3 regions of the Paenibacillus sp. XP01 genome follow, and region 2 is predicted to be linked to each of the others. Evidence: riboswitches for the same ligand, from Rfam matches in the RefSeq annotation. Region 2 holds a riboswitch; each other region holds the start of a gene.
What was found. A riboswitch is a leader RNA that binds a small molecule or an ion and turns the genes downstream of it on or off. The one in region 2 is predicted to bind cyclic di-AMP.

Region 1 (7,988 bases), 2.0 Mb from region 2:
ACTTTATCTGCTTCTGCGCAGCAAAGGATACGCGGTAATCATTAACCGGCTCGGCGATTATGCGCTCAGCGATGATAATCGTTGGCTGAACAGCCGTTCCAGGCACCATCGCGACCTGGCCCAACGGAAAAGCTTGAGCGAGGAAGTCAGTACCGACATTGTGGTCAGCATCCATGCCAACTGGAGCAAAAAAGCGGCCATCCGCGGTCCCGTCGTCTTGCACCAAAAGGAAGGCCGCAGTTATTTGCTGGCCGAAGCCATTCAAAGCCGCCTCAATGACTTGTACGGAACCCGGCATGGCGTAGAATGGGGCAAACCGTTTTATTTGCTTAACCAGGTAAAACAGCCCGCCGTTATCGTCGAGACAGGATTTTTGAGCAATGCGAAGGATCTGACCATGATCAACGATTCCGAAGGACAGAAGCGGATCGCAGAGGCTATCGCTGACGGCATTATTTTTTATCTATCGGCTGTGTAGGAAAAGCGTTCCAACTCCATACTTCCCGGGCCAAATCGCCAATACCGACGAATTCAACCTGTCCTTTGTAGCGTATCATCGCCTCATGAACGACGGCGGATGTGTTCAATCCGGTATGGCCGACATGACCGATCACCACGCAATTGGTTTTATCGAGCGTATGTTTCACGGCAGCGTCCATCTGTTTACGGATGTGCTGCTGCGTATTGCGGTCATCCAGAAATATGTCATTGCCGATGGGAGGCATGTTTTTCTGGACGGCCAGTTCGCCGACGATCGAGCGGAAATTGGTGCGGCTGTCCACAAAAAACAGCCCTCGCTCCCGGCACACATCCAGTACGACGGACATAATGCGTTTGTCTGAAGTGATTTTGGAGCCCATATGATTGTTCATGCCGATGGCATAAGGAACGTCATCGATTGCTCTTTCTACCCGCTCCCGGACCTCCTCATCGCTTAGTCCTGACGTGATGGCGCCCGGACCGAGCCATTCAGGTCTTCCCTTTTTCGGTTCCATGGGCATATGGACAATGACGTCCATGCCCTTTTCATGCGCAGCGACCGCGTCCTTTTTCGTTGTCGGCAAAAAAGGCATGACCGCCACCGTCAGCTTCGCAGGCACAGCCAATATTTCCGCCGTGCCCTTCATGTCGTTGCCTGCGTCGTCGATAATAATGGCAAGCCGCTTATGCGGTTCAGAGGATTCAATGCCTGAACCATCCTTGCCGGCTGGCTTCTGCATGTTCCATCCAGCATTGGCATGTTCAATCAAGTCGGAGCGACCTGCCGCAGCTCCAAATGCCCCGGCGGAGCCCTGCAGCAGCATTAGCACCATCGCACCGGCCATGATCACTTTTACGGCCCTGTTTTTGCCTTTTCGCGCTTGTTGGCCTACATCTTGCTTTTTCATCATAACCCCCTCCTTATGTCCGTGTACTCATTGTTTCATATTGGAGGAGTGAATATGTACGCTGCTGACCCAGTCTTTCCGGTAAAAAATTGCACGTCAAACAGGCTTGCCAATATCGCTGGAACGCAAGCCTGTCACGTCATATTTATGCTGATACAAGGACGAATCACTATGTTAGCGCCCCAGCAATGAACAAAGATTCAAGAGCGGATATCCCGCAGCTTATCCGTCATTTAGTGAGATCATACCTTAAATTGGCGGCAGCTTCCACTTGCTGAAAGCCTTCCTGAAGGTAGAGGTTCTTGGCTCGTTCATTCTCGGCATTGACGCACAGGATCGCTTGAGAGTACCCTTGTTCAACCGCGAACGCCATTGCCGCTCTAAGGAGAATTCTCCCCAGCCCTTTTCCTTGGTATTCAGGAACAAGCGCAACCGGCCCGATGTTCATGATCGATGCTCCTTGGAATTCATCGTCCGAACCCCGCACGATTCCAACAGGCCGGTCCCCATGATACAGCATCAGCATCCCGCCCTCAAGGTAATCCTCCTCCGCAACCATTTTGGTTACCATGTCCGGTGTTACCGGTGTTTCATTTCCTTTCAGCTTGGCGAAACCCGCGTTTCGGATCTCTGCCCATGCCTCTTCATCCAATCCCGTACGGAAAGCTTCCAATCGATATCCGTCAGGTACCTCGAAAGCCGGCTTTTCGAGCTGATGATGTACCAGAATAAAGGCATATCGCTCCAGCTTGAAATCCAGCTTTTTCAACGTTTCCATAAATTCGTGATGTACGGTTGGCACAAAAACAAACAGGTAATCCAGCCCTTTCCCATGCTGTATAATCGACTTCAACAATCGGCCGTGTAGAGTGAGATCACTCACTTCGGCGTGAAAAATGCGGAACCGCCCACGCCGCCCTTTGCGGTGATAAGCATCTTTAATGAGCGAAACTGCGCCAACCACTTCCTCCGCCGAATCCAGGGCAATATAGGTCGGATTGTCTTCATGGATGGCAAAGTCGCGCAAGTCCTCTTCGTATAAAAACGAATCATCCACTTCATTACGGTGCTTCCTGCAATATGCTAAAAAGCTCCCCAGAGTTTCCTGGCTCAAAGCTTCAATTCTATGATTGGTCATATGCGCTTCCCCGCCTCTACTTATATTATGAAAAAACTCCAGAGTTTCTCTGGAGTTTTGCTTATGATTTGTGGATGCGGTCGAGAGGACTCGAACCTGCAACAAAGACTAAGATACCGTGTATTAATTACGGGGTCAACCTATTTTTATTGAACAACAAACTCCAAATTGAAGTTACAGGAAGTCAAAGGTTACATTCCCATGAATGAAGAGATCGGACTGTACGAAAAATAAAGACCGTTATTCGGATAAGAATAACCATTCAAAAAGGTGGTGAAATGGCATGCAATGGACGCGACTCCTAAATAATCGGGGAATCCTAATGTCGTTATTGGCTGTAGGAGTTGGATTGGCTACCTATGGGGTTACACGGCGGCTAAGATAAAACAGCATTGACTGGCGTCCAATGATGTCGCCTGTTCGAAAAATGTTCTAGGTACAGCAGCAATAAACACAAAACAACCACCGGTATAAAAATATACCGGTGGTCTCATGATCAATGCATGAAATCTGCAAAGATCCCTACAAAATCTGCGGATACCTTGAACGAATTCATCAAAGAGTTTGTTTATCAACACGGTCACCAATAATGAAAGAGGGCATTTGAAACGCCTTCTCTTTTCACCTATTGCTTTTCTGGGCATTCTTTGTTACGAGATTAAGCAAATAAGCTTTTAAGTCGACCATTCGCAAGTGTTCCGGCTTTTGGTCTGTTCCGCTGATAATCAAGGGAACAAGCGATTCCATTTTGCGAATGGAACCATGACCGCCTCCGCCCTTATGCGCAGGTGAACTGCCTCCTGTCAATTCATATCCCGGTTTTGCCGTGACAACCAAAAATTCGCCTTGGTGTGAACGGAGCGCGCTTGACAAACGTTTCAGAACATCGGGATATTGATCGTAATTCAATGAATGTGTGGCCGTGTTTATGCTTAAATCCAGCACCTCTTGATCCTGTTCGACCGTCCATGATTGGTTGTATGGATCAGTTAGATTGCCGCCTGCTTTAAATTTGATCTGTTTGCCTGTTGCCCCCTGAATGGCGTATATCCATTCCTGGTCTTTCCAGGAAACGAAATCGATGCGCGGATCGCTCTTCAATACATTTGCCGTGTCTCTCAGGGATCGATCCGCTTTCAATGAATATACATAGGCCATCGTTTCATTGACGGCGAGCACGATATCCGTATCTTCCGATACGGCTTCACCCGGACGCAAAATGGTGGCGTCTCCGAGCAAAGAAGGCAAATCAATGACCGGATTTTGCTTGGCAGGCAAAATCTGTGTCATTCCGCTGTCGCCTGCAATGACAAAAACGGCCTCTTTCAAGGCTTTCTCCGGAGAACCGAATGTTTCCAATACAGATTGAAGCTGCTGATCCAACTTTTTGACTCCACGAAGTCCAGTGGGACCTTTTTTATGTAACTCCCGGTCCAAGTCCGGCAAATAAACAAACAAAAAATCCGGCAATGTATTGGAGTGAATCAAATATTTTACGGCTTCAATAGCGAAGTCATTATGGATGCCCAACCGATTCGTTACACCGTCCGGCAAGTTTTTTATCCCCTGAAACGGATTAGACAACGAACCCAGGGACAACAGGTCCGGCCCTTTCACATGAATCTCTTTCGGTAAAGAAGCAGGACCTTGAATCCAATCGGGTATCGACAACTTATGATCGGACGCCCCCCTGTAAATCAGGCCGTTGATCGAACCAGACTTAAACCCTTGCCGGGCTAAGTCCTCATAGATCGTAGGCAAATTCTTGCTCAAATGACTCCCGTTCAAATGGATCAGCGCATCAGCAAGTACCCGATTCACTCCGAGCCTGAGCACTTCCATCGGTCCGGTTCCATAGTTGATCATTCTCTTGGTTTCCGCAGAGTACCACGTCAGACCCGGCACACGGTGAATGTCCGGATACGCACCGGTAAGCAATGAGCTGTCGATCGTGACGGACATCGTGGGAAAGGAACTGACCAGGTTTTTATAATATTGTCCGTGTTCGATCAGAAATTTTAATGTCGGAAGCTCCTGCTTGCCGATTCCTTGGTCAATCGCCTGAACCATCAAAGAGTCTACCATCAGGAAAATGACTTTCTTCGCATTTTCTCCACTGGCGGAATTTATTCGCATCAAATCCTGTTCTTTGGGTTTCGAGTTCTGGCATCCGATCAGCATGATCGATATAAGGATCACAGGCCACATTCGAATCCCTTTTTTCTTCATAACGGTTCACCCCTTTATGTACATTGTGTCTTGAAATCTAGGGGGTATCCGAGGTTATTTTTTCCATTATGAACATAATCAAGATGACAATTACATCCGTTCCGTGAAAAGTATGGCTGGATTCAGGACAAATACAGCGTCTCGCGGCAAATCTTTCCCGCCGCACTGGACGAAATGATGGCTAATGGCACCCCGGTACAGCGTGACCGCGTTACACAGGCGTTCCTAAAGATGAAAAAAGCTCCTGAATCTCCAAATAAGGAAATTCAAGAGCTTTCTTATGGTTGTATTGATGCGGTCGAGAGGACTCGAACCTCCACGGGGGGTTAGCCCACACGGACCTGAACCGTGCGCGTCTGCCAATTCCGCCACGACCGCATATGTGGTATATCTCCGGAAATATCACGGCGACAAGGAAGAATATATCATAGAAACCGAAACTCTGTCAACACATTAACAGCCATGATGAACAGCAAAATGACGCAAAAGGAAATGGATGCTGTAGTCAGGCGACAAACTATTTATTTGTCCATTCCATTAGCTGTTGAAACGGTGGTTACTTTTTTGTAACCGAAAAACGACAGCTTTTTCGCAATTTGAGCATAAAAAATGAGAATTCCGTTAACATGGCGGTGCAGATAACCGTTTCAGAACGATTTGACAATTTCGTATTTATGCAATATCATTTCAAATGGTTACAAAATATTCATTATTCATGTGCCGAGTTTCATTAGTGAAAACGGGGGAACCATACCGGGTGAATTATTCCGATACATAGGAAATATAGGGAACCTTCTACCGAACCCTTAGCTAACTCCGTAGGCATCGAAGGGAGAACATAACATTTTGAAAAAGCTTATCCTGTCCTTATTCGGCGCAGCCGTTTTATTTACTTCCGGTGCAACAGCAACCGAAGCAAGCAGCATCAATACCGTAGTCAACAGCATGACTGGCATTCCGTACAAGTGGGGCGGCACAACAATGGCCGGCTTCGATTGTTCCGGATTTATGAGATACCTGTTCAACAAATACAGCATCGAACTGCCGCGTACCTCGCAGGCACAAGCCAAGGCTGGCACCGCTGTTTCCAAAGCCAACCTTCGCACAGGCGACCTTGTATTTTTCAACACCACTGGAAAAGGCATCTCTCATACAGGCGTGTATATCGGTGGAGGCAATTTCGCTCATGCTTCAAGCAGCAAAGGCGTCAGCATCACCAAATTGTCCAATCCTTATTTCAGCGACCGCTACGTCACTGCACGCCGCGTAACCGGCGAATTCATGTATAACAAAATGCTTGGAAAAATTTAAACGATACCGCACTTGTTCATCCAGATCACTTGAGAAACATTGTACTCTAACCAAGAATGCCAAAAAAACCAGACAGGGCTCGAGCCTTGTCTGGTTTTTTTGGTGCAAATATGGGCTTATCGGATTAATGCAGCGCCTTCTGAACCCTAAGAGCCCCCTGAGACAGGGCGTGTCCGCCTCCAACGGCTCCGGCGACGGCAACGGCCTCTAGGATTTCCTGATCGGATGCTCCCTTGGCACGGGCCTCCTGCACGTGGTAGAGCGTGCACACTTCATTATTGGCAAACAATCCAATGCCCAGCGCGATTAATTGTTTCGTTTTGGCGTCGATTGCGCCTGGCTGAAAACACTCCCCCGTAAATTCGTGATAAGACTTGACCACACCGGGAAGCAAACTCTCCAATTCGCCAATCTGATCCTTGTACGCATGGACTTTATCGTTCATCAGTGTCATGTTGCAATCATCCCCTCACAGATAGGTTCCAGTCACTCACCGACCTTATCCTGTCTCCCGGAGCAGACAACTATGCCCAAACGTCCATGGTAAATCCAGTTAACCTCAGGAATAATCCTGATGGCAGACCGCTACTCCTTCAGCTGGCTTCGACGGGGTTCGCTGAAACGTTGGAAGCTGTAACGGCGATCCAGCTTGACCACTCGCCGATTTTGACGGCGAATGAGCACCTGCTCATCGTCCCACGCAACGACAATGCCTTTCACGTCGTTGGATTCCAACTCGTCGCGCACTACCCTCACTTTTTCTCCCGACAAGCGGAGCGCATTCAATTCTTCATCGCTAATCATGATTCATGGCCTCGACTTTCTATAAAATGATGGTCTGTATCTGTGCTAAACGGCAACGTGCTACAAAAAGAGACCTAAATGAAATTCATTTAGGTCTCGCGTGACTGCTGCCGTGTCATTCCTAAGTGGTTCCCTACTGAAAATTATCGCTGAGCGTGCTCTTTGCTGTCGTTCTTCTCAAACCAGAAATCAAGCACCTTGGCGGACATCACGCGTGATTCCAGGTACTCCACTTGATGCGGCGTAAATTGTTCTTTCCAAGAGAAGGACAACTCTTCGCACAAGCCCACGATCGTCAGCAGCTCTGACCAGGCAACGTAGCGTTTGTACCAGAAAAACTGCGGATGTTCAATCATATAGGGATAAAGGTCATCAAATTCCGTATGTTTACAATCCAGGGCACGTTCAAAATGAACTTTTGATTCAGCCAGCTTATCCATAAAAAACTGTTCTGTTGCCGGTTGGTTTCCCATGGTGTTGCCTCCTCTCCCTAACATAACCCCATTATAAAACAAATGCACGGTCATGCAAAGGTATAGTTAAGAAAAAATGAGTCTTTCCTTCGAATGGTCAACATTCCGAATCGTCAAACTGCACGGTACCGTTCTCCAGGGAACGGATCCGAACCAACGCTTCCACCGGAACGCCCAACTCGCGAATGGTGCGTGCGCCGGCCTGAAAGCATTTTTCCACCACGACTCCGAATCCGACCAGCTCAGCCCCCGAACGCTCTATAATTTTGATGATGCCGCGCGCGGCATCCCCATTGGCAATGATGTCGTCAATGAACAGGATTCGATCATTTTCCCGGATGAACTCGCGGGATACCATTATATCGGTTACGATTCCTTTGGTAAAGGAAGGTACGCGCTCACAGTAGGCGTCTGGGTCAGCCAAAAGCGTTTTTTTGCGCCTTGCGAATACGAGCGGCACGCCAAGTTCGTGCGCTGTGGCAAAAGCGACCGGAATGCCCGACGATTCAACCGTAATGATCCGGGTTACCCCGCTTTCGCGGAAACGTGCTGCAAATTCGCGTCCCATTTCCATCGTCAATTCCGTATCGATCTGATGGTTGAGCAGGGCGTCCAGCTTCAGAACCTGGTCCGAAATAACCACGC
Region 2 (7,988 bases):
CCATCCTGTTCCCTGCTCTCGGTCATCTCCAACATGACGACAGCGTCGGCGCCTTCGGGAACCTGTGCACCCGTCATGATTCTCGCAGCAGTGCCTTCCACAACAATCTGATCCGAAGTGTAACCACACGGTATTTCATCGATCACGCGCAGCCAGATCTGTTCATCGCTGGAAGCATGCAAGGTGTCGCCGCTTACAATGGCATAACCGTCCATGCCTGAACGGCGGAAAAACGGATACGGATGCGGTGCATGAACGGTTTCGGCCAACGTTCTCCCATGCGCGAGTTCAAGCCTGACCAGCTCGGTCGAGCCAGAGCTTGCACGCGCCGCAATCTTGGCCTGAGCATCGGGCACCTGAACGGCGGTCCGCATAAATTTGGAACTTTTCATGTCAGCATGAGGCATGTTTGATTTCATGTTCGTCGCTCCTTCTTGGAGAAAATCTCCCTATGTAAAAAAGTGTAGCCCGAAACAGGCAACGATGACAAGTGACAATGTCACGTCAAAGCAGGTTCGCAATTCCTGATCTAAAAAAACAGCCAGCGTGCAAAAGGGAGACGACTCCTTTTACTCGCTGGCTGTTCAATTGGGGGCGGCTCAGCATCGCAAAAGCTATCGTCGCCTTTTGATTTTTCCTCCGCCAACCCTTGTTTTCGGTTTTTTGTATGAGCTTTTCGGTGAGTCAAACCATCCTCCGCTCTTGTTGCGTTCAACGGTGCCTGTGCTCGGTTCTTTTTTCCGGCTGAACAAACCGCCGCCTGAACCTACGCTCGTGTCCGTATCGCCCCCGCGTCTCGTAATGGAGCCTTTTCGCTCAACGGTAATCGGAGGCGCTGCTTTTTTATCGTTGCTGGTTGGCGTTCGGTAGGAACCGGCATTGGGCTTATACGTATCCTTGCTTGTATAGCCCCGGTATTTCCCCGAAGATCCGCTGCCCCCAAGAGCATCGAACAAATTGCCGAGCAGCGTGGCGGTCAGATAACCCTGCAAAAAGGAGGAATCGTAATTTTGACGGACATATTCCTTTGAATCGACCTCGATCAGCGTATCTTCCTTTTTGTTCGGGTCCTGCTGCAGGTGGTAATATTGGTCCGAATATACCAGGAACATCCGCTCGTCGTTTACCGCCGAGATCTGGTCCGGCTTGCGTTGATCGGACAGTTCTTCAGCCACTTCAGGCACGGTGCGGTCAGCAGCCCGATATACATAGGATGTCGAATTCCCGCTCCCGCTAACAGACTCGAGTGGATAGGTATCCTGAACGGAAGGTGCTCCGCACGCGGACAGCAAAGACATCAGAAGGCTGAGCACAAGCATTAATTTCAATCCATACGCCGTGCGCTTTTTCATTTGCACCTCTCCTAGCTCGAACGAATCACTTTAATGTCTGCGGGAATGACGGACTCGCCCTCGTACAGAGCAAACCTTCTGTCTTGCCACTCCACGCGTAGAAGCAGATGATCATCCGACTGATACTGCCATACAAGCTGCTCGCCTGCTTGCCCGTATGGCGTTTTGCCCGCTGTCGTAACCATTCCTCCGTATTCATCTTCCAAGTGGTAGGCACGGCCATCCAAATCCAGCAGCGTCGGCACCTCATCCGGTGCATCAAGTCGGCCATCAATCGGTTGATACAAAGCATAGCGTGTCGTTTCGCGCTCTTCGATATGCAAATAGCGAACGGACGTGCCGTCCTTCAAGGTTAGCACAACCGCATTTCGGGACCGATGATGCACTCTACCCACCACTTCATACGTGACTAGCGACACTTCGCAAATATCGCCTGGCGCAAGCTGAAGCATCGTTTTCTCTGCCTTGGGTGGTTCCGGTTTGGCCATAATTCCTTTAATTCGTTTCCATACGCTCATGCGAATTACTCCCGTTCTTCAATCTTATAGGCAAGCCGCAATAATCAGTGCGCCCACGATATGCAGGGCACCTGAAAACAGGCCGTACCCTGTTTTTCCTTGCTGGATGCCTGTATCCAAGTCAAGTGCTGCCCATTTTCGAATAATGAAATGAACCACACTTTCCAATATAAGTAAAATAACAAACGAAACAACCGATACAAGCAAGGCTTCACCCAGATGTCCTGCCGTCGAAATCGAAGTGGCAAGCACGTAGCCCTGCGCAAACAGCTTCATGACCATTCGCGTCGTCACAGCCATGTTTCCGGCCTTCACTTCGGCAAAATCCTTATATTTTGTAAACAAGGAATCCACGAACATCAATATAAAGAGCAGCACTGAGCCTGAAAGCGTCCAGACCAACATCGCCAAAATGTTCAAATCCATTTACACAGCCTCCAAAGTTCAACATAACCCACATTTAAAAGCGAAGAAGAAACCATGTTTCTTCTCCGCCAGATGGGTACACACACTCTCGCTCGTTCGAATCTTATTTTTCGTACTGTTTCAATAAAGCGGCAAGTTCATCTTCAACCGCTTGATCTTTGCCCAGTTTTTCGAACTCCTCATCGAGCGATTTGCCTTTGGATGACATTTCATTGCTGGCTTCGGCTTGAGCTTCCATTTGCAGCATTTTTTCTTCCATGCGCTTCATGCCGGCGCTCGCCGTATCGGAACTGAACCCGTTAAGAGCCTTGTTGATTTCGGTTTGCGCCTTGGCTGCGTTGTAACGAGCAACGAGGGTTTCGCGTTTGTTTTTCATCTGTGTCAGCTGTTTGCGCATCTCATCCAGTTTGCCGCGCAGATTGTCGGCTGCCGCCTTGTTCTGGTCGTAGCTGACTTTGTATTCGGCCATTTTTTCTTCAGCGGCTTTTTTCTCTTCAAGCGCCCGCCGGGCCAGGTCTACGTTCTGGGCGCGTGCAGCGGTATGAGCTTGTTCCTCGCGTTTTTTTACGAGCGCTTCCTGTTCTTCATAAAGCTGTTTGAATTTTTTCTCGATGGCGATCTGGGCTGCAACGGCTTTCTCCGCATCCTCCAGATCCTCTTGCATGTCCCGGATATATTGGTCCGTCATTTTGATTGGATCTTCTGCCTTGTCGATAATAGCGTTAATGTTTGACATCGTTAAATCACGCAATCGTTTGAAAATGGACATTTAATTTTCCTCCTAGTCGATAATACAACCCTGTATATAATTATACATACGTCGCAATCGTCTGTCCGTTTCAATTTTCAATCAAAAATTTGTGAACCCCCGTTATAGGAATGAACGGCATCGTTCACCAAACCATTCGTATGTTCGGACGGGTTTAAATGTTCATCAAGCAGCCTTTCCGCAGTCTGCACAATTTCGTCGATTTGCATGCGCGTAATGCCATTGTAATGAATGCCCATAATGACGGTTACGGTCGTTCTGAGATGCTGCGCCGCTTTACGGGCAAGACGCTCGCACAGTTCCTGTTCCTTATGCCCCGGAATGTGCATGACCGAACCGTTAATGCGTTCCCCATCCGGATAATATGTGGCGACTGCACCGATATGCGCTTTTCCTCCTGTCACCAATAATACGCGGTCATCCCCGGTTTGAATTGCTTGAAGCTTCATCGTTTTCAAATCGAACTCATTCATCTGCGTCCACCCAACCTTCATGTTTTATGTATTTTCTGGAATTATGAGCCTCATTCGTCGCAAAGACAATGAAACACTTCACATCCCGCATAAACCATTGCGATCCCGGGAATACCAAAAAAGAACGCATTCTTGAAAGGAGGCTGCTGTCATGCGTGTTCGCCTCAACGTGGCCATTGGGATCGTCTGCATGCTGCTTTGCGTTAGTTTCTCTCCCTTACGACCTGCTGAGGCAATGGGAAATCATTCGGTTCCTGAAAGGGAGTCCAAGGAAACCATCCATTCATCGGAGGAAGAACAGCTGACTCTGGGACAGCTTCGGCGAAAATATGCAGATACTTTCAAGACCAACGGTCCGTCGACCAAACGGGTCGCTTTAACTTTTGACGATGTGCCTGATCCTCGATTCACGCCTCAAGTGTTGGATGTTTTAAAAGAACATCATGTACGGGCTACTTTTTTCATCGTAGGCAACCGTGCTGAGAAACATCCTGACCTGGTTAAACGCATCGTGAAAGAAGGGCATGTCGTCGGCAATCACAGTTACAATCACCCCCAATTCAGCAAATTGTCCATGAGCGCATTCCGCAAACAGATTTTGCGAACCGGGGAAATCATACAGAGACTGACAGGATATACTCCAAAAATGATTCGTCCTCCGTACGGGGATATTAATGAAGAGCAGCTCAAATGGGCAGCCAGGAACCACTACAGCATCGTAAACTGGAACGTGGATTCATTGGATTGGAAGGGCATCCCCAAAGAAAAGGTCAAAGAAAACATATTATCTGCCGTCAAACCCGGCTCCATTATTCTTCAACATGCCGGTGGCGGCGTCGGGGCCAATCTCAGCGGGTCGGTAGAGGCATTGCCGGAGGTGATCACGGAGCTGCAAAAAAGAGGATACAAATTGGTCACTTTAGATGAAATGCTGCAAATGCCCAAAAACAGAAAAACCGTAAAATGACCGGATGCAAAAAGGTGTTCGCTTCACTCACGCTTCGTGATTGAACGAACACCATCGTCGATTTATTTCAAAATAAAGAGTTTCACGTCCTGAAACCCGAATGAACTTACGGATTGTTTGCTTCCGGGGATGAAAATATCAATGCGGTTTCCTTTGATGGCAGAACCCGTATCACGCGCCGTAGCCACAAAAGCCTGTTTAGGCAATCCCGGATGGCTGTGTCCAGTCACCAACACTTTGGTTCCGAGCGGGATGATCTTAGGATCTACCGCGATGGTACCGAGCTCAAGGTCGTTGCCGAAATAATCAACAGATCCCCACTTCCCGTTCTCGGAAGGGTCCGCCGAATACCCTGTAGCGACAACGTTCAATGTCTTGCTGTAATCAAACGTCTTGCCCCACGCCTCTACGACTTTGTCTTCATTGTTTACGTCCAGACTGGCAGCAGTTACTGCATTGGCCTGAACTTTCGATGCTGAAGCTGCAGCGGATGCGGTGCTTGTTTTGCCCGGAATGTTGATTTTCACCCCGTCATAGATATTGTACGCGGAGATGCCCGTATTGGCCTTCATCAACGTGTCGAGAGCAATGTTGTATTTCTTGGAAAGCGTATAAAAGGTATCTCCTTCTTTGGCCACATGGACGGAATCTGCGTGAGCCGGGACAGCCTGGATCAATACGGCTGCTGCTAACATGGCTGTTGCGGTTTTGACGATGCGTTTCATCGAATTAAGTCTACCTCCCTTATTATGCCTGCGAAGTTAGTTGTCGGATTCGGATGGAGGAGACCACCCTATAGGTATAGATTTACACGTATTGCTTATGTACGCCCTAATTCACCCCAAGCAGCTGCAAGGATGCGACTGCCCCTCTACTGCATCATTACTTCCCCCGCACCTTCCGTTAAGAAAGTTTCGGCACGACTAATATATCACAATATTGTAACCATGGTGCCTAGTAATTGTTACCAATCTGCGATCGCTTCCCCTTGTAATTCAGCGTATGTCCATTGTTTCATGGGAATCCGGGGTTTCGAATGGTCGCTCGTTCCCGCATAGATGGTAACAGAAAAGTTACTTTTTCAATCCATAGCGCACCAATCCAAGCAAAAAACCATGCCTCCTTAAACAGCAGGCATGGTTTATCTTGATACTCCAATGATCGGCTAAAGCACCTTTGCCAAAAAATCGCGGGTACGTGCATGTTTGGGTGCACCGAACACTTCTGAAGGCGTTCCGTCTTCTACGATCACTCCGCCGTCCATGAACAAAATGCGATCCCCAACTTCGCGGGCAAAGCCCATCTCATGGGTTACGATGACCATGGTCATGCCGCCTTCGGCAAGTCGTTTCATGACATCCAGCACCTCGCCGACCATTTCCGGATCAAGCGCGGAGGTCGGCTCATCGAACAGCATAACGTGCGGCTGCATGGCGAGCGCCCGGGCAATGGCGATACGCTGCTTCTGTCCGCCTGACAATTGGCTTGGATAAGCATTCTTTTTGTCGTAAAGGCCCACCGTTCTCAGCAAATCCTCCGCGATCTTGTTTGCTTCCTGAACGGATTGTTTCTTCACCTTGATCGGGGCGATTGTCACGTTCTGCAGCACCGTTTTGTGCGGAAACAGATTAAAATGCTGGAAGACCATGCCCATTTTTTCACGGGTTGCGTTAATGTTGTGTTTAGGGTCGGTGATGGATACCCCTTCAAAATTGATTTCGCCTGAAGTCGGTTGCTCCAGCAGGTTCAAGCAGCGCAAAAACGTACTTTTCCCCGAGCCCGAAGGTCCGATGACCACCACGACTTCTCCTTTTCCGATCGTTACATCAATGCCTTTCAGCACTTCGTTTTTTCCGTAAGATTTATGCAGTTGTTTAACGTCGATCACTTGCACTCAACTTCCTTTCCAGTCGTCCCAACAGCTTGGACAAAATGAATGTCAGCACGAAGTATATGGCTGCGGCGATCAGGAATGGATTCAAGCCCTGATACGTAATGTTTTTGACCACGCTGGCCTGATACATGATATCGACCATACCGATCACCGAAATGATGGACGATTCCTTGATAATGGTAACGAACTCGTTACCGATCGCCGGAAGGACCGCTTTGAAGGCCTGCGGCAGGACAATAAAGCGCATCGCTGCAGCTTTGCCCATCCCCAAAGACCGAGCCGCTTCCATCTGTCCGCGGTCCACGCCTTGAATACCTGCGCGGAAGATTTCCGCCAAGTAAGCACCGCTGTTGATGGACAACGTAATAATCCCTGCCTGAAGCGGCGAGAAGTTAATGCTAAAGGTCAAAGCCAGGCCGTAATAAATGATCATCAACTGGACCAGCATCGGGGTTCCACGGATCAATTCGACGTATGCCGTACCGATCCAGCGCAGGATGGCTGCGTCATGGAGACGGAACCAACAGATGATCAGACCGATGATGACACCGAAAATGACGCCAAGCGCAGACAACAGCAAGGTATAGCCCACACCTGTTGCATAAAAGCTTTTGTATTGCCAGAACACTTCCAGAATATTCGGTGTTTTGGTTTCTTTTCCCGCCATCATTTGGCTCGCTTCGGTAACCATCTGAGGGATTTTGTTTTCGCTTTTCAGTCGGGCAAGCGTTGCGTTTACGGCGTTCAGCAGTTCCGTGTTTCCTTTGCGGATACCGATGGCGGCCTCTGCTTCTTCTTCGTCCGGCACTGCAGGCGCAAGCACGATGTTGTCATCCAGGTATCCGACGGCAACGGTGTCCTCCAGAATGGCTGCGTCGATACGATTGGTCTCCAATTGCAGCACAATATCGGAAATCTTGTCCAATGCAGTCAGCTTAGCACCGGCAATCTTCTGACCGATCTCTTCTTGAATAGAGCCTTTCTGCACGCCGATCTTCTGGTTCTCCAGCTCGGCCATCGTCGGGAACTTGTCCTTGTCCTCAGCGCGTACGACGATGACTTGCTTCGATTTGTAGTAGGTTTCCGAGAAGTCGATGCTTCTTCTGCGTTCATCGGTCGGGGTCATGCCCGAGATGACCATGTCGACGCGACCGCTCTGCAATGCGGGCAGAAGCCCGTCAAAGCCCATATCCTCTATGACAAGTTCTGCACCCATGTCGGCTGCAATCGCTTTGGCGATCGCGATATCGAAACCGACAATTTGGTCCTTGCCGTCAATCACTTTATGAAATTCGTACGGCGCGAAATCGGCACTTGTGCCGAGCACCAGCTTTTTGCCCTCTGAAATGCCCGTCGTGCCCGCGGCCATGGCCGTTGGAACAGCCATTGTCAGCATGACCACAAAGGCCATAAGCATCATGGTGTAACGACTTATTAATTTCAAACCTGTTCTCCCCTTACTTTATTCACATGCTTATTTCTCATAGGATGCCTGAGTCATTATAAAGGACAATGTATGAATATGCAATGCATTTTCATATTTACAACGCATGACAACGCCCTGAAAAAAATGGAGAAGCATGCTATAA
Region 3 (7,988 bases), 2.7 Mb from region 2:
ACTGTTGCCGTTGCCGTATATAAAGCCTGCATCGATGATCTCTCCTTTAATATGGTTAGTATTATCGCTTATGTTCCAATTAAACCGCTGAGTCGTTTTGAAACGTTATTCACCGCTATTTCGGTTCTGACAGCATCGAATGGGTTAACCTATCGTCTGAAACACCGCCCCCTTCTTTGCAAGCCGCCAACTATTCCTATCCATTCTTTTTTGTTTGGCGCCACTTCAGAAAAATTGTCCTTTTACATAAAAGTTGCACTAGACAAAAATATTTGAGGGTGTACAATGTAAACAACGACATATCTTTTCGGACATAAGCTTCTCGTCATTCCAAACCTTCATTTCATCGAAACTATAGATAATCGTTATTAAATCCATTAAAAGTCAGGTGATGATTCCATGAGCAAAAGAAATCCATTCCACACCTCCTCAGCCGAACAGCTTGCAGCAGCAGGCGCGATGCCTTCCCTCGGGGAAGCCCATAGTTCCATGAGAGTGCCCAAAAACGCGGCCTGGTGGAAAAAATTCCTCGCCTTCGTCGGCCCGGGTTACATGGTTGCCGTCGGATATATGGACCCCGGCAACTGGGCGACCGACATATCGGGAGGCTCGCAATTCGGGTATACGCTCCTGTCGGTAATCCTCATTTCGAATCTGATGGCGGTTGTGCTGCAAGCACTCGCAGGCAAACTCGGCATCGTTACCGGACGCGACCTTGCCCAGGCTTGCCGCGAACGGTTCAGCATGCCTGTAGTCATCATGCTGTGGTTGTTATGCGAACTCGCGATCGCTGCAACCGATCTCGCCGAGGTGATCGGGTCGGCCATCGCCCTGAAACTGTTGTTTAACATTCCAATGCTGTATGGCGTCATCATTACCGTAGTGGACGTGCTGCTGGTCCTGCTTTTGCAAAACAAAGGTTTTCGGGCCCTTGAAACGCTCGTCATCGTGCTGATGGCCACCATTGCCCTCTGTTTCGGCATCGATCTGTTTCTCGCCAAACCGGACATGGGCGGAGTGCTGCACGGCTTTGTACCCAGCGCGGAAATTTTGCAAAACCCAGCCATGTTATACATCGCGATCGGCATCATCGGGGCTACCGTTATGCCCCATAACCTGTATCTGCATTCGTCCATCGTACAGACCCGCCAGATCGAGCAGACATCCCGTGGCAAAAGAGAAGCGATCCGTTACTCCACCATGGATTCCACGATCGCTTTGACGCTGGCCCTGTTCATCAATGCCGCCATTTTGATCGTGTCGGCGGCCGTTTTCCACAGTGCAGGCATGACGCAGGTCGCCGAAATCGCCGATGCCTATCACCTGCTGACGCCGCTGCTGGGCACAACGATCGCAAGCGTTCTGTTCGGCGTTGCCCTGCTTGCTTCCGGCCAGAATTCCACGCTGACAGGAACCCTGTCCGGACAGATCGTCATGGAAGGTTTCCTGAACATCCGGATTCCCGCCTGGCTGCGCAGGCTGGTTACACGGCTTATTGCCATCATCCCGGCCGTCATCGTTACCGCCATTGCCGGCGAACACGGTACCGAGGAACTGCTCATTCTGAGCCAGGTCATTTTGTCTTTGCAGCTGCCGTTTGCCGTCATCCCGCTGGTCATGTTTACGAGCGATAAAAAAAGCATGGGCGAGTTTGCCAACAAACCATGGCTGAAAATAGCATCCTGGTTTATTGCTGGTATCATCGTCGTCCTGAACGTGTACCTCATTATCCAGACTTTCGCACTCCTCTAAAAAAATAAGGCTGATCGTCGCAAGCACCGGAGTGCCTGCACGATCAGCCTTTTCTTCGATGAAACGGAGGATGAACACAGCATTATAATGTAACTATTAATGAAACCTAATCCTCGCCAGGCAAAAACAGCGGCAGCAGCTGCTCCAGCGATTCAACCGTCCAGTCCGGCTGCTCGTCCGCCGAGCGTTCAGGCTGAAACCTTCCGTAACCTTGCAATATGCGTACAGTGCGCATGCCCAGTTTGCTTGCCGGAACGATGTCGTTATCGATTCGGTCCCCAATCATAACAGCCTCATCAGGCTCGCATTCCGCCTGCTTCAACGCTACCGCGTATAATCCGGGATCCGGTTTGGATACGCCCTCTTCTGCCGAGCATGCCAGGACGTCCACGTATTTGCGCAAGCCATACCTTTCAAGCCGCTCTTCCGTGCCCAGGCTTTGATTGGCAATGATGCCGATCCGATAACGGCCGGATAACGCATGCAGCACACGCTCCGCAGCAGCAAAAGGATGCTCAAGCTCCTTCCGGAACTTCAGTTTTTCCTGAATCCGTGCCCGGTGCTCCTCATGATCGATCAAGGTACGAATAGCTACCCGCATCGGCCACTGCTCGTACTTGCTGTAACATTCGACAAAGATCTCGCGCACCTTTTCGATGTTCACATGATACCCGAGCATTCGGGCTTCCCGCACAAACTGGCCGATGATGTCGTCCACCGGCTCCCACTCATCCACCAACGTATCCCCAACATCAAAAAACAACCATTTGATACCACCAATATCCGGCACGTTACTCCTCCTTGCTCACCTTGAACGCATCCTCCCAATCATCAACGCGAGCCTCATCCGGCGAATCTTTTACCCTTCAAAAGGTCGCTGTTTTCAGGCCCGTCTTCCAACATTAAAAAAAGAAGACCCGTATCCAGAAAGAGTCTTCTTGGTTTTTCACACATATAATTAAGCTAATTATAACAGCCGCCTAACATCGGATCAATCACCAACAGCCCGCCCTTATCCGTTGAGCAGAAATCCGACCTCTCCATTCATCGAATACACGATCCGATCGGCACCCATACCGCGATAAATGCCTTTGGGATGGCTCTGTTCCGTAATGACGCACAACGTCTTGGATGTCCACGATCTGCAGATTTGCAGATAACGGCAGGTGAGATTAAGGCTGTTCTCAAAAATAAAAACATTGCCCACATTTCCCTGCGGCAGAAACCACTTTTGCGCCGATGCCGTATTCATGCGAATGACGTTCTCTACGCCGATCCGCCGCAATTTGCGTTCTTCGCCCGCACTGTTCGTCAGCACGGCAAAAGGTACCTTTTTGTACATCAACAGCTTCACAAATTTGCGCCCTGCTTCATTCGGGGCCGTGACCAAAACCATCTCGTTATCCATTATTCGTTCCTCCCTCTGACGTGAAAAGACAACAAAAAAGAAGCGTGGGGGACCAAGGCCGCCCGAACGCTTCTTCAATCCATGACAAATAACATTCGCCATGAATAACGTACGGCTTGTTGCCTCTCCCTTTAACGCTTACGAGGTTAGCTGACGGATTCGGGCGCGAGAGTCGCCCTATTTCCGGCATAGCCGGAAAATTCACCCCATAGATGCATCGCATCCGATTGGTTCCCCCGTTTTCCATTCCGACCGGAACGGAAACTCAGCGATTAAAAACATCGTTCATGTTATCGATATGAATCATACACCCCTGACAAGTCGGTGTAAAGTCGGTGCAGCTCTCCGAAAAGGCAGATTTATGGCACTTTGCTTTAATGAGATCGCTTACATATATACTAATCTCCACCTTTCTCGTTTAAACTATCTAATTCTCGCTCTGGTAGAAATTCCACATGATAACGGAAAGGAAGAAACAAGACACTGGCATCCCAAATGATTCCAATTATAATTTTGCATTAATTAATTGCATCAAATATAATAGAGATATAAAAAGATCACCGCATCGATACTACTCATTTGGAGGCGAATATTATGTCCATCTACGATTACAAAGTGAACACGCTTCGTGGCCAGGAAGTCGAAATGTCCCAATACCGCAACAAGGTCCTGCTGATCGTCAACACTGCGAGCAAATGCGGCCTAACCCCGCAATACGAAGGCTTGCAAAAGCTGTATGACAAGTTCCAGAACAGCGATTTCGAAGTATTGGGGTTTCCAAGCAACCAGTTCGCTCAGGAAAAGGGCTCTTCCGACGACATCGCCGAATTTTGCCAGATGAACTATGGCGTCAGCTTCCCGATGTTCGAGAAGATCGACGTGAACGGCAGCAGCGCCCACCCTCTTTTTCAGCATTTGACCAAAGAAGCGCCAGGCCTGCTAGGATCGAAGGCCATCAAATGGAATTTCACTAAATTTCTGGTCGACCGGGACGGCCGCGTGCTCAAACGTTATGCTCCCCAAACGACGCCTGATCAGATTGAAGCCGATATTGCGGAGCTGCTGCATCAATAACAACATTTCAACAGAGATGGATTGATGTCACGATGCATTCATTTTTCATAAGGTCATCCCCTTGAAGAACCGTGTTGCAGCCCGGAAAGGCTTTTCGAAAAATCGGTGATGCAGCACGGCTTTTTTATGCCTTTTTGCAGAAAACAAAAAAAAGAAGCATTCCGATGATCGGAATGCTTCTTTTGTTCTACTTCATTATAATGCGGTCGAGAGGACTCGAACCTCCACGGGCGTACGCCCACTACCCCCTCAAGATAGCGTGTCTGCCATTCCACCACGACCGCATGTCGTATTAGCGGCAACAAAAATGATTATACAGGGTTTCAAAGGAAAAGTAAAGCTATTTTTAACATTAAATTTTGGTGCCGAATGTATCGTCATTTTCCAACATCATATTGCATAAGATGGTATCTGATTTGAACATTTCGCCATCATTTTATTTTCGGTTCTGAAGCAATTCCGAACAATTACATAACATAATATTAACACGGTAAGGATAATAAAATAACATATTTTATTTCACAAATCAAAAATACAGCTTACCATTGACAAAACGCAGACATTTGTGTAAATATATATATCATATAATTCGGATTTTTACCGATATAAGTGATTTAAAACCTGCAACAAAGTCATATTATATTACACAAAACGAACATAGGAGGCGAAAATGGTGAACCGAGGAAATAAGCTGCTCGATTATGTCAAACTGCTTGATTCCTCTATCCAGGTCGGAGGCTTCACCCATTTCTTCGGCATGGATACGCACATCCAGGATGGGAACATTCGCAATGCCGCTGATCTCGAATCGTTCATGCGTTGTCAGATGCATCCCAGCATCACCCGCCTTGAAGGGATGGCCATCAAAGGCATCTATAGTGCCGCCGACCAAAACGACACCTGGCGGCTGGCACTAATCGACAAACTCGTACATGTACAGCGCACCCCTGCCAACCAACGAGAGCAAGCGAGCTCCATGGGCAAAAGGCTGATCAAACTCGCACACGCCCTCCATCCATGGATTGATTTTTCTCCGCTTGAAGACACTTTAGCCAAATACGAATCCGTCGGCTGCCTCTCGACAGTCCACGCATGGGTCAATCACCACCTCGGCATTCCCGTCGAGGACGCTGTACAAGGTTATCTCCACTCAGCCATGAGCGCGTGCATAACCGAAGCCGCCAGAACTCTTGCCCTGGACGGCGATGCAAGCCAACAACTGTCTGCACGCCTGGCCGCAGACCTTGACCAGGAATGGGCACTGGTCAGCGCTTCCTCTACCGATGGACTTTCCCCTTCCGTCCCGACGTCCATCAAATCGCTTTTTCCCAGCTTCCACATGCTTGGAGCAGGCCTCCACGCTTTCAGGGCATAAACTCGCCTTCTTTTCTCCTCCAACTTCATCCACATGCCAAAAAAAGCACGCCGTCCCCAGCCGGCGTGCTTTTACCTTTCTTTCATAAAGACTAAAAAATACGCAAGTTCGTCATAAAACACTAAAAATAGAACTTTTTTACGTCTTTTTTAATTGTTACATGACGCAAATACGTATATAATTATCCATACAGCTCGCATTTACATCCATTCTACAACACAACAAGCCTGCTGAAAACTATGTTGAACTGAAGGTGAACCCTTTTGAACAAAAAGAAACCGGTGACGCCGTTTGGTTGGGCAATTAAACGAAGGCTGACCGAACTGCAAATGGATCAGAAAACATTTTGCGAAATACACGGTATCCCGCCATACCGCCTGTCCAATCTCATTCACGGAACGCGAAAAGCAACCCGATTCCGCCATCAGGTCGCAGACATTTTGCAAATTCCGGACGAGCTGCGCTGACCTTATCGACCTTTTTCTCCAATCAATGCCATTATCCTATATTACAAGGAGGGTCTTATCCCATGAGTTTTACCGTCACCGAACTGGAAAGATTGTCTTTCCAGTCCATGCGCCATCAGCTAGTCATCGTGGACCAACATTGGAACATTCGAAGCTGCAACGAAGCGTGGCTTCAAGACCTCGGACAACGCCGAAACGGACCCAAGCCGCATTCATCCGCCAACCGGATGCATCCCGAGAAGCTCCCGCACTACCTTCAATGGTTAAGGTCTTCGGTCCCTCAGGAAGAATCGATACGCATAACGGCCATCATTCGGCATTTGCAGCACATTCGCCAGCCTGCGGAAAGCAGCATCGCTTACGAGATCCCCGTACATCGGGACGCAAAGAAGAGGTGGTTTCGCATGGAACTCACCCCTCTCATTCAGACATCTGTTTCACGCTGCCTCGATCTCTCCCTGATCGCACACACAGACATCACTGAACATAAACAGACGGAATTGCAATTGAAGCAAGCCTTGGCGGAAGTACGTACACTGCGGGGGATGTTGCCCATCTGTGCCGTTTGCAAGCAAATCAAGGATGACCAGGACCATTGGAACTCCATTGAGAGTTATTTGGAGAAGCACACCCACGCCGAATTCACCCACGACATTTGCCCCGACTGCATCCGGCGGCTATATCCGGAGTACATGAACAGACTCAACAGACTCTCCTGACACCCGGGATTCCCCAACCCTCAGCCTATACCGACAGATGGTGCTCGAATTGGGACATATCCAGCTCGTTCGGAGAACCCTGCAGCGCAATCACGCCTTTGTCCATGACGTAAATATAATCCGCGGCGCCTCGGACAAAGTCGATGCTCTGTTCGACCAACAACACGGATATGTCACCTTTCTCCCTGATCCCCAGTATAGCCTGGCGGATATCTTCCACAATGGAAGGCTGAATGCCTTCGGTCGGTTCATCCAACAGCAGCAAGCCCGGCCTGGATGCCAACGCTCTGGCGAATGCCAATTGCTGCTGCTGGCCTCCACTCAGGTCGCCGCCCTGGCGGCCATACATCGTTTCCAGCACAGGAAACATGGCCAGTACATCTTCCGGGAACTCCTTCCTTCTGCCAGGGGCCGATTCAAGCCCCAGCAGCAGATTCTCCCTAACGGTCAATTGCGGAAAAATGTCGCGCCCCTGAGGCACATAGCCGATGCCAGCCTTCGCCCTTTTCGCAGAATCCAAAGAGGTCACGTCCCTCCCTTGCCAAAGGATATTGCCCTTCCGCGTTTTGAGCAAGCCCATCAACGTTTTCATCAGCGTGGTTTTGCCCACCCCGTTCCGCCCCATGAGACACACGACCTGTCCGGGTCGAACCTCAAGATTCACCCCTCGCAATACATTCGACTCGCCATAGCCGGATTCAATGCGTTGCAGAGACAGCATGCTCATCCCTCCTTTTGCCCAGGTAGACTTCAGCCACGATCGGGTCTGCCTGCACCTCCTCCATCGTGCCTTCCTTGAGCAGCTTGCCTTCATGCATGACCGTCACCTTCGCCGCATAATTCCGCACAAACTCCATGTCATGCTCGACCACGACCACTGAACGCTCGCGTGCAATCCCCCTCAGAAGTTGACCCGTTTTATCCGTTTCTTCATCCGTCATGCCGGCAACAGGCTCATCCAACAACAACACCCGAGGCTCCTGCAGCAATAACATGCCAATTTCCAGCCATTGCTTTTCTCCGTGGGACAGCGCTCCGGCACGGGCATGGACACGATCCTGCAGCCCTACCTGCAAGATGACTCGTTCCATCGCCGGTTTCATCTTCCCATGGCGCCGAATCCCCAAAGCCTGTAACGGTGAACGACGCACTTCAGCCGCCAGCGCCAGATTTTCCTGAACCGTCAACCCCGC

Region 1: another riboswitch for cyclic di-AMP. It lies ahead of SNR34_RS10075 (C40 family peptidase); the one in region 2 lies ahead of SNR34_RS18710 (3D domain-containing protein).
Region 3: another riboswitch for cyclic di-AMP. It lies ahead of SNR34_RS06845 (hypothetical protein); the one in region 2 lies ahead of SNR34_RS18710 (3D domain-containing protein).

What each region holds. Positions count from the first base shown of each region.
Region 1 covers NZ_CP139481.1:2,158,122-2,166,109, reverse strand. The annotation lists gene SNR34_RS10100 (N-acetylmuramoyl-L-alanine amidase family protein) at 1-478, shown strand, start outside; gene SNR34_RS10095 (divergent polysaccharide deacetylase family protein) at 453-1,388, opposite strand; gene SNR34_RS10090 (GNAT family N-acetyltransferase) at 1,618-2,445, opposite strand; gene SNR34_RS10085 (alkaline phosphatase family protein) at 3,148-4,755, opposite strand; tRNA gene SNR34_RS10080 (tRNA-Leu) at 5,049-5,133, opposite strand; cyclic di-AMP (ydaO/yuaA leader) riboswitch at 5,464-5,595, shown strand; gene SNR34_RS10075 (C40 family peptidase) at 5,602-6,066, shown strand; gene SNR34_RS10070 (carboxymuconolactone decarboxylase family protein) at 6,191-6,520, opposite strand; gene SNR34_RS10065 (hypothetical protein) at 6,652-6,870, opposite strand; gene SNR34_RS10060 (hypothetical protein) at 7,014-7,343, opposite strand; gene SNR34_RS10055 (xanthine phosphoribosyltransferase) at 7,441-7,988, opposite strand, start outside.
Region 2 covers NZ_CP139481.1:4,162,196-4,170,183, forward strand. The annotation lists gene SNR34_RS18675 (molybdopterin molybdotransferase MoeA) at 1-407, opposite strand, end outside; gene SNR34_RS18680 (DUF4247 domain-containing protein) at 615-1,352, opposite strand; gene SNR34_RS18685 (DUF4178 domain-containing protein) at 1,364-1,870, opposite strand; gene SNR34_RS18690 (DUF350 domain-containing protein) at 1,895-2,296, opposite strand; gene SNR34_RS18695 (PspA/IM30 family protein) at 2,400-3,065, opposite strand; gene lpdD (prenylated flavin chaperone LpdD) at 3,143-3,559, opposite strand; gene SNR34_RS18705 (polysaccharide deacetylase family protein) at 3,690-4,505, shown strand; gene SNR34_RS18710 (3D domain-containing protein) at 4,568-5,230, opposite strand; cyclic di-AMP (ydaO/yuaA leader) riboswitch at 5,240-5,435, opposite strand; gene SNR34_RS18715 (amino acid ABC transporter ATP-binding protein) at 5,671-6,393, opposite strand; gene SNR34_RS18720 (ABC transporter substrate-binding protein/permease) at 6,380-7,795, opposite strand.
Region 3 covers NZ_CP139481.1:1,507,388-1,515,375, reverse strand. The annotation lists gene SNR34_RS06860 (organic hydroperoxide resistance protein) at 1-32, opposite strand, end outside; gene SNR34_RS06855 (Nramp family divalent metal transporter) at 460-1,752, shown strand; gene SNR34_RS06850 (HAD family hydrolase) at 1,859-2,542, opposite strand; gene SNR34_RS06845 (hypothetical protein) at 2,765-3,160, opposite strand; cyclic di-AMP (ydaO/yuaA leader) riboswitch at 3,281-3,441, opposite strand; gene SNR34_RS06840 (glutathione peroxidase) at 3,755-4,234, shown strand; tRNA gene SNR34_RS06835 (tRNA-Leu) at 4,436-4,518, opposite strand; gene SNR34_RS06830 (urease accessory protein UreF) at 4,908-5,609, shown strand; gene SNR34_RS06825 (XRE family transcriptional regulator) at 5,873-6,076, shown strand; gene SNR34_RS06820 (nitrogen regulation protein NR(II)) at 6,139-6,795, shown strand; gene urtE (urea ABC transporter ATP-binding subunit UrtE) at 6,821-7,516, opposite strand; gene urtD (urea ABC transporter ATP-binding protein UrtD) at 7,494-7,988, opposite strand, start outside.